One region of the Enterococcus sp. BWT-B8 genome, then DNA from elsewhere that is predicted to be linked to it. Evidence: predicted binding sites of a transcription regulator. Region 1 holds the regulator's gene; each other region holds the start of a gene.
What was found. The regulator CtsR, encoded in region 1, represses protease genes until heat stress. The targets are predictions, from matches to a motif close to TTGGTCAAAAAAGGTCAAANA.
Positions count from the first base shown of each region.

Region 2: the regulator CtsR is predicted to act here: its motif matches at 1,949-1,969, upstream of clpB (ATP-dependent chaperone ClpB).
Region 3: the regulator CtsR is predicted to act here: its motif matches at 1,435-1,455, upstream of LI951_RS09425 (ATP-dependent Clp protease ATP-binding subunit).

Region 1 is NZ_JAJDJV010000012.1:5,875-9,162, forward strand. Features, by position in the region: gene LI951_RS11380 (MBL fold metallo-hydrolase) at 372-1,043, opposite strand; gene LI951_RS11385 (MerR family transcriptional regulator) at 1,030-1,494, opposite strand; gene LI951_RS11390 (CtsR family transcriptional regulator) at 1,669-2,136, shown strand; gene LI951_RS11395 (ATP-dependent Clp protease ATP-binding subunit) at 2,140-3,288, shown strand, end outside.
Region 2 is NZ_JAJDJV010000001.1:570,305-573,592, forward strand. Features, by position in the region: gene clpB (ATP-dependent chaperone ClpB) at 1-1,833, opposite strand, end outside; gene LI951_RS02585 (hypothetical protein) at 2,180-2,662, opposite strand; gene dnaI (primosomal protein DnaI) at 2,866-3,288, opposite strand, start outside.
Region 3 is NZ_JAJDJV010000008.1:142,039-145,326, reverse strand. Features, by position in the region: gene ptsP (phosphoenolpyruvate--protein phosphotransferase) at 1-662, opposite strand, end outside; gene LI951_RS09435 (phosphocarrier protein HPr) at 662-928, opposite strand; gene LI951_RS09430 (hypothetical protein) at 1,092-1,274, opposite strand; gene LI951_RS09425 (ATP-dependent Clp protease ATP-binding subunit) at 1,520-3,288, shown strand, end outside.

The DNA of each region.
Region 1 (3,288 bases):
ACTTGCTCCTACGCTTCTTCGAATGCTCGAATCATACAAAGACTGGAACACCGTTTATTCGGTTTTAAGGATCTCAGACATACTTTTGTCACAGTCCCTTGAAGGATTCCGTTCTGATCCTCGAAGCAGTTATTGTTCGCCTCAAGTTGTCAGTTCCACTTTTGTCAGATTTTTTAGTAGAAGGATATACGTATGATAGTCAAATGAATTAGCGAGTATTCATTCCAGAAAGAGAAGCCATTAATATAAAGACTGGAAGACTGTTTATTCGCTCTTAAGGGTTCAGGACATATGAATGCCACAATCTCTCCTTATATTTTTCTTGTTCAGAGGCTAAATCCTTTCATATTGTTAGTTTAAAAAAAGCCAAATTACAGGTTGTTTTCTGCCCGCTGAATAATCGATTCGAATATCGCTTCATTATAAGTAACCGCTGCTCCGTGTCCGCAAAAAATTTGTTTCAGCTGAGTCTGTTGGGTTAATTTTTTTACAGATTGAATTGCTTCCTTTCTATTGTTCGTTGCCAACGCAGGGAATGGAAAGAGCCAGCGTGTATCACCTGAAATTGCCAGTCCTCCCCTTGTCTGAAGAAGGTCCCCAACATAGGCAGAATCATTTCGTCTATCAATTAAAGAGATAGAACCGTTAGTATGACCGGGTGTTTCATATATTGACAAAGAGCCGATGCTGCTGCATTCATCCAGCAGAAGATCTGGCTGAACCGGCATATTTATATTTTTTACATGATTAGAACTATCCTCAAATTCTTTTCTGCCAATACATATTTTTGCTTGGGGGAAATGATCTTTTATTTTGGTGAGGTCCCCCGTATGATCCGAGTGAGCATGGGTAATGACGATGTATTTTAATGGCAAATTGGTTTCTTCAATGGCTTTAATGATGGACTTCGCTTGTCCGTTTTTGCTGCAGTCAATCAGTGTGCAGAAATCGTTTTCCAGGATAATATAACAGTTTATTGGAAATATCCTGGGCATAGTAATCAGTTGAAGTGAGTATGTCTGCGGGTACCTAATAATTTTCATCAGCTTCCTCCTTAATCTCTTCAAAAACAACCTCAATAAAATGATCTAAAAAATGAACAGCATTGTTCTTTTGCCAATACTTGAGTAGCTCCTGAAAATTTTCCGGATAAGGAATCTGTTTTAAAAGATCCAGAATTGACTGATAATGTACAATGGTTTTTTCCAGATCAGTGATTTTCTTTTTTAGAAGCTTCTGACCTTCCAAGTTGCATGCTTCTGATAGCTCCTGATCAAAAAGAATTAGAAAGGCTTTGATTTCTTTTAGTGAGAAATGAGCGTATTTCATAACAACAATGTATTTTAATTTTAACAAATCATTTTGGGAGTAGAATCTGTAATTATTATCTTTTCTTTCAGGAAAAATCAGTTTTTCTTTTTCGTAGTAACGGATTGTGTCCTTTGATAAATGAGTCATTTTAGCCGCTTCATTAATTGTCCACATAGTCTTCATAGTAAATCCTCCTTGCATTTATCATAACATTGAAGTAAACTCCACAGTCAACAGAGAAAATAATTTGTCAGGAAAAGCTTTATTTTCAGTAAAGTATAAGCTTTCTTCTTTATTTACTGTTTCAAATTCGATATAATTATGGTCAGTAATAGTCAAGGGAGAAGGATGGATATGATGAATAATCAGAACACTTCTGATTTGATTGAGGCGTATTTGAAAAAGATTTTAGAGGAAAGCAATAAAATTGAAATTCGTCGTGCAGAAATGGCTAACTTGTTTAACTGTGTTCCCTCCCAGATAAATTATGTAATAAACACTCGTTTTACGATTCAGCGTGGTTATGCGGTTGAAAGTAAGCGGGGCGGAGGCGGATATATTCGGATTGCTAAGGTTCATTTGTCAGACAGTACACAACTGTTGGATCAGATTGAAAAATTTATCGGTGATCAGCTGTCAGAGAAAGATGCACTGACTTTTGTGCAGAAATTATATGAGGAAGAAGTTATTACAAAACGGGAAGGAAATATTATGCTTGCCGCTTTAGGAAAAAATGTGCTGGGAAAATTTGGTGCAAATGAAGAATTTTTACGGGCTCAGTTAATGTGTTCTTTTTTAGAACGTCTGAGCTATGAGGAGGAATAAACTATGGATGAGTTATTTACAGAAAGTGCCAAGGCTGTTTTAGCTATTGCACAGGAAGAAGCAAAATATTTTCGGCATCAGTCGGTAGGTTCAGAGCATTTGCTGTTGGCGTTGATCATTGAATCGAATGGAATTGCAGGAAAAACACTGCGCCAGTTAAATGTTGATAAAAATGAAGTGAGAGAAGAAATTGAACATCTGGTAGGTTATGGGGTTGTAAAATCTTATCCCAAAGGTATCTATTTACCTTATTCTCCTCGTTCAAAACAAATTTTTGCTTACTCAGGTGAAGAAGCAAAGCGGTTGGGTGCTCCAAATATTGGTACGGAGCATTTACTGCTGGGTTTGTTAAGAGATGAAGATATTCTAGCTTCACGAATTCTGGTAAATCTAGGCTTAAGTCTGGTTAAAATTCGCCAGCTGCTGATGAAAAAAATCGGAATCAATGATCCGCAGATGGCCATGTCCGGCAACAAGCGAAAAAATCAAAAAGGCGGATCGGTTCAAAAAGGCGGAACTCCGACTCTTGATTCATTGGCGAGAGATTTAACGAAGCTGGCGAGAGAAAACACTCTTGACCCAGTTGTTGGGCGATCAAGTGAAGTGAGAAGGCTTATTCAGATTTTGAGTCGACGTACAAAAAACAATCCAGTGCTGGTCGGTGAGCCCGGAGTTGGTAAAACGGCAATTGCAGAAGGATTAGCTCAAAAAATTGTGAACGGGGAAGTTCCTCAGACGATGCAGGATAAACGACTGATGATGCTTGATATGGGCGCACTGGTAGCTGGAACAAAATATCGCGGTGAATTTGAAGATCGACTGAAAAAAGTAATTGATGAAATCTATCAGGATGGTCAGGTTATTCTATTTATTGATGAGCTGCATACCTTGATTGGTGCCGGAGGAGCAGAAGGAGCAATTGATGCATCTAACATCTTAAAACCTGCTTTAGCTCGTGGAGAATTACAGACAATTGGGGCAACAACATTAGATGAGTATCAGAAGTATATTGAAAAAGACTCTGCTTTGGAAAGACGGTTTGCCCGTGTTCTTGTTGATGAACCCACACCGGAAGAAGCAGTTGAAATCTTAAAGGGACTGCGTTCCAGATATGAAGCACATCATGGCGTGGAAATTACAGATGGTGCACTG
Region 2 (3,288 bases), on a different contig from region 1:
TCCGGTCGGTCCCAAGAAAAGGAAAGAACCTAAAGGACGATTTGGGTCCTGCAGACCTGCACGAGAGCGAATCACTGCATCACTCACAGCATCTACCGCTTCATTCTGTCCAATCACACGCTTATGAAGAGTTTCATTCAATTTCATCAGCTTTTCCCGTTCGCCTTCAACAAGTTTTGTAACAGGAATTCCTGTTAAGCGTCCGACAACCTGTGCAATTTCATGATCTGTAACAGATTCCTGCACCATCTTTATATTACTATCATCGTTCTTTTTCTCCAGATTTTTCAATTCCTTTTCAAGCTCAGGAATTGTTCCATGGCGAAGAACTGCTGCACGCTCCAGATCATAATTATTTTCAGCATCTTCCAGCTCGTGTTTGGCTTTATCGATTTCAGCCCGTTTGTTGCTGACTGCATTTACTTCTTCCTTTTCAGTCTCCCACTGCAGCTTCATGTTGTTAGCTTCTTCTCTAAGCTCTGCCAGTTCTTCTTGAAGATTTGCCAATCGTTTCTTGCTGGCATCATCTGATTCTTTTTTTAGGGCTGCCTCTTCAATTTCCAATTGCATTAATCGGCGGGTCACCTGATCCAGTTCAGTTGGCATAGAATTCATTTCTACACGAATCGTTGCACTAGCCTCATCAACCAAATCGATTGCTTTATCCGGTAAAAAGCGGTCTGTGATATAGCGATCAGATAATGCAGCCGCAGCAACCAAAGCATTATCATGGATATTTACACCATGGTGAATTTCAAATCGCTCTTTCAATCCACGTAAAATACTGATCGTATCCTCCACTGTCGGTTCTTTCACCAAAACTTTTTGGAAACGACGCTCGAGAGCCTTATCCTTTTCCATATACTGACGGTATTCATCCAATGTTGTTGCACCGATCAGATGCAGCTCTCCTCTGGCCAGCATCGGTTTTAACAGATTACCAGCATCCATACTGCCTTCCGTTTTTCCTGCTCCGACAATATTATGAATCTCGTCAATGAACAGAATAATCCGGCCATCACTTTTTTTGACTTCTTTCAATACACCTTTAAGACGCTCTTCAAATTCACCCCGAAATTTTGCTCCGGCAATTAATGCACCCATATCTAAAGAAAAAATCGTTTTGTCTTTTAGGTTCTCCGGTACATCTCTACGCACGATCCGTTGTGCAAGCCCCTCGACAATGGCCGTTTTACCAACTCCGGGCTCACCAATCAAAACTGGATTATTTTTAGTTTTTCTTGACAAGATTCGAATGACATCTCGAATTTCTTCATCACGACCAATAATCGGGTCCATTTTCCCGCTTCTAACCTGCTGAACTAAATCCACTCCATATTTTTCCAGTGCTTTATACTGCTCTTCCTGATTTTGAGAAGTCACTCGTTCACCTGCCCGAATATTTTCTATGTTCGCACGCAATTCCTTCTCCGTAATCCCCTGACTGACTAAATATTTTGTCAATCGGTAATTTTTCAATTTCATCAAAGCCAGAACGACAATTTCTGTTGACAAGTATTCATCCTGAAAAGATTCACGTAGTTTATCTGCTTCATTTAATAAATTGAACAGATTTCGACTCATGCTTTGACCATATTGAACATTTCCTCCCTGAACACTTGGATATTCATCCAGTGCTTTATCAATTTCTCTTTCAAAGGCTTCTATATCAACTCCGGCATCTGTATAAAAATTCCTGCCAAAATGATTTGGCTGTAAAAATATTTTCCATAAATGTGCAATATCAATTTCCTGATGACGTCTTGTTACTGCGATTTTCTGTGCTTCTGCAATTGCTTCCTGTAATGTAGTAGTCATTTTTTCAATATTCATACTGTATTCCCTCCTAAAAAATATAGTTTTCTATAAAAACATTCTTGTACTAATTATGAAACTTCTGTTCACAAAATACAAAGATATCGAATACTCATAACTAAATTATAATTAATTGGTCAACAAAGGTCAAACATTATATTTATCGTTACAACCACTTTTTATTTTTCACTGCCAATCAATACAGCAGCAGACAATCACTAAAAAAATCCACCTTCAGTATGAACCTATTGTCATTTTTTAGGACAAAAAAGCATTTCTTTCCAAAAAAAACAGAACCAGGCAGTTTTTCTGCCGATTCTGATTTATATTTCCCTATTAACTTATTATAATTACCGCAAATTTGTTAATTAACCTTCTCAATAATTTTCACTGCATTTCCTGCTACTTGTGGAGGAATAGACGCGGTCATTGCCGGCATCCCTGTCAGAGTAAACTGAACTTTATCTCCACTCTTTAATTGATCCAGCGTTAAACCTTCTGCCAACTGATCTTCAGAAACATTTAAAATTACACCGTCCGTTTCCATCATAGGCAAAAACACTTCAGGATCGTCGACAGCTTCAACTGAATTCAGTACGAGACGAATTGCCCCATCATGCTCAGCGGCTTCTGCATCTTCACTCAATACACCAGTAAATACAGAAACTAACGAACTCCACTGACTGTCGGAGCTTCCTGACCATGATTGCTCTCCGGTCTGACTCGTTGATTCCTCTTTCGCCACACTGCTCTCACTGCTTTCGTTGGAAGTATTATTGCCTGATCCGCAGGCACCCAATATGAAAATAGATACGGCTGCTAAAAGTATCATTTTAACTTTTTTCATTCCAATCCCTCCAAAAAATATTTATTAAACCACATTTAGTTTAAAAGTTTTTTTTCTCTCTGTAAACTAACAAGGAGCAACATTAGGAAAAATTAATGAATAATAAAAAAACAGAAAGTCTAGAAACAATTATCATAAACTCTCTGTATCATTACATACCATTCATTATTAAATAATGAGATTAAAATTTTATCTCATATAGATCAGCCATTTCTCCGATCCTGTCCGCTCATGCTGATTTCTTTTGCCAGATAGCGGATGCGTTCCATTAACCGTTTCGCCTTCAATGGCTCCTGCTCTCCTCTTTGAGAAATCGTTAAATGCTCTTCCAAAGCTTTCATACTCAGATTTGAAGAAAAAAACGTTACCAGCTGCTCTTGCATTCTATATTGAAGAATAACACTTAGTATATCATCTCTGATCCAGCTGGTCATTGATTCGGCTCCTATGTCATCGATCATCAGTACCGGAGCTTTCTTGACCGCATCCAGTTTCTCACCTACCAGATCTTTGGCAATTGCCTGTTTCATCTCTACTGTAAATGTAGGGAAATGAATAATTGTCGTTAAAAATCCGTCTCTAGCTAAATCGTTAGCAACAGCTCCCAGCAGATAGGATTTTCCTAC
Region 3 (3,288 bases), on a different contig from region 1:
GCCAGAATATCTCCTGCTTTTACTTTGCCGGTGATTTCCATTGTTCCTACAATTGCAGGAATTTCAAGTGAGCGAGCCATAATCGCTGAGTGAGAAGTACGTCCGCCAATATCAGTAACAAAAGCTTTTACATACGTTCTATCCAGCTGAGCTGTATCACTTGGAGTTAAATCATGCGCAACAACGATTACTTCTTCGTTAATCATTGAAGGATTCGGCAATGTTACGTTCAGCAAATGCGCCAGCACACGTTTAGCTACGTCACGAATATCCGCAGCACGTTCCTGCATGTATGCATTGTCATCCATTGCTTCGAACATACCGATATACATATCAGTAACTTCTTTTAAAGCTGCTTCAGCATTTACTGTGTTGTCTTGAATATTTTGTTTAATCTGTCCAATCATTTCCGGATCAGCTAAAACCATTAAGTGTGCATCAAAAACCTGTGCTTCTTCTTCACCAAGACTTTTTGCTGCCTTTTCTCTGATAGCTTGAAGTTCCGTTGCAGACTCTGCCAAAGCATCATCCAAACGTTTTTCTTCTGCTGCAGTATCCTCTACAGATACCTTTTTAAATGACAAGTCTGGTTGAACAAGAAGATAGGCCTTAGCAATTGCAACACCATCACTTGCGGCAATCCCCTTTAACATCTCAGACATTATTCTGACAATCCTTCTTTTTTCATAGTATCAACAATAGCAGCCATTGCTTCTGCTTCGTCAACACCATCTACAGAAATTGTAACATCAGAGCCCTGACCAACACCAAGAGACATAACACCCATGATTGATTTAAGGTTAACTGATTTACCTTTGTACTCTAAATTAATATCAGAGTTGAATTTACTTGCAGTTTGTACTAATAATGTAGCTGGACGAGCATGAATCCCTGTTTCTGCTACAACGTGAAAATCTTTCTTTTCCATATGAATCGGTCTCCTTCGTAAGTAAAATATTTTAATGTTAGGGGGCTCCAGTGATAGAATCACTGTCTGGAAACAACCCTTTCAATTTTTAAGATTACCATTTTTTTTACCTTGTTACAACTGTTTTTGCCGATTTTTTAAGGAATTGCGGAAACCTTTTCAATTAATCTGTTAATCGGTAAATAATTCTTCCATTCAGTCCCGCTTCACCTACGATTCTTGTTCGATCAGGAAGAATCTTCCACGCTTCCCTGAAAAGGTCGAAATCATTTTTTTCAACAACAATTTCAACGATCTCTCCGACCTTCAGCTGTTGAATTTTTTCTTCAAATGGATTTTCAAACATCGAAAACATCCCTCCTTTTTTCCACTGCTTCCATTTTAATTGAAACTCCATTTTTTGTCTAAGCTAATTGCTTTAACAAGCTGAAAATATGTCTTGATTTCATTACATTTTTTGAGTTAAATTACTTGATTCTGTGAGCAAACATGCTATAATATCTTCAAAGGTCAATAAAGGTCAGTTTCTATTTTGACCTTTTCAGCAGACTTTATTTTAGTCTTACGAAGTGAAAGGACGTGTTATAGCAGATGATTTGTCAAAACTGTAATCAAAATGAAGCCACAATTCACCTATACGCCAATGTCAATGGTCAAAGAAAGCAGCTGGACTATTGTCAAAGCTGTTATCAGAAATTAAAATCTCAGTCAAATAATTCTTCTCCAACGATGTCACAAGACCCCTTTGGTTTTGGAAGCTTGGATGATTTATATCGTTCACTGTCCCGTCAAATGCAGCAAAATGATCAACCAGGTCAACAAATTCCACCTGCACAGTTCGGCGGAGGAAATGGTTTTAACGGACAGCCTCCTGAAAGACCCGGACAGGCAGAAGGTCTGCTGGGTGAATACGGCATTAATATTACCGAAGCTGCCAGAAACGGAGATATTGATCCTGTTATCGGGCGTGATAAAGAAATTAAACGCGTGATAGAAATTTTAAATAGAAGAACAAAAAACAACCCCGTTCTGATCGGTGAACCCGGTGTTGGTAAAACAGCCGTAGTTGAAGGTCTCGCTCAAAAGATTGTTGACGGAGATGTCCCTCAAAAGCTTCTTGAAAAGGAAGTCATTCGACTTGATGTCGCATCTCTTGTTCAGGGAACCGGTATCCGAGGACAATTTGAAGAACGGATTCAAAAATTGGTCGAAGAAATTAAAACGGCTGAAAATATTATTCTGTTCATCGATGAAGTTCACGAGCTTGTCGGTGCAGGTGCTGCCGGGGATGGAAACATGGATGCAGGGAATATTTTAAAACCAGCTCTGGCTCGCGGAGAACTTCAAATGGTTGGTGCAACAACTTTAAGCGAGTACCGCATTATTGAAAAAGATGCTGCCCTTGAACGTCGGATGCAGCCGGTTCGTGTTGATGAGCCTTCTGTTGAAGAAACCATTGCAATATTACAGGGACTGCAAAAACGCTATGAAGATTATCATCACGTAAAATACACAGATGAAGCGATCAAAGCAGCAGCCTATCTTTCCAACCGTTACATTCAGGATCGTTTCCTGCCGGATAAAGCAATTGATCTGCTGGATGAATCCGGATCAAAAATGAATTTGACTATTCAAATTGCTGATCCAAAAACAATTGAGAAGAAGCTGGCAGAAGCCGAACAACAAAAACAACAGGCATCTGCAGAAGAAGACTTTGAAAAAGCAGCCTATTACCGTGATCAAATCAATAAGCTGCAGCGGATGAAAGAAAAACAGGTCAGTGACGAAGAAACACCTGTCATCGATGAAAAGATCATTGAAGCAATTGTGGAGCAGCGTACAGGTATTCCTGTCGGCGAATTGAAAGAAAAGGAACAGACACAGTTGAAAAATCTGGCAGAAGATCTAAAAGCCAATGTAATCGGGCAAGATGACGCTGTGGATAAAGTTGCTAAAGCAATTCGAAGAAATCGGGTCGGTCTCGGCAAAAAGAACCGCCCAATCGGCTCATTTCTGTTTGTCGGACCAACAGGTGTCGGTAAAACTGAACTGGCTAAACAGCTGGCATTTGAACTATTTGGTTCGGAAGATACCATGATTCGTTTCGATATGAGTGAATATATGGAAAAACACAGTGTGGCGAAACTAATTGGTTCCCCTCCTGGCTATGTAGGCTATGAAGAAGCTGGTCAGCTGACAGAAAAAGTACGTAGAAATCCTTACAGTCTGATCCTGCTGGATGAAATTGAAAAAGCACATCCGGATGTTCTGCACATGTTCCTGCAAATTCTTGATGATGGCCGCCTGACTGATGCTCAGGGAAGAACTGTAAGCTTTAAGGATACCATTATTATCATGAC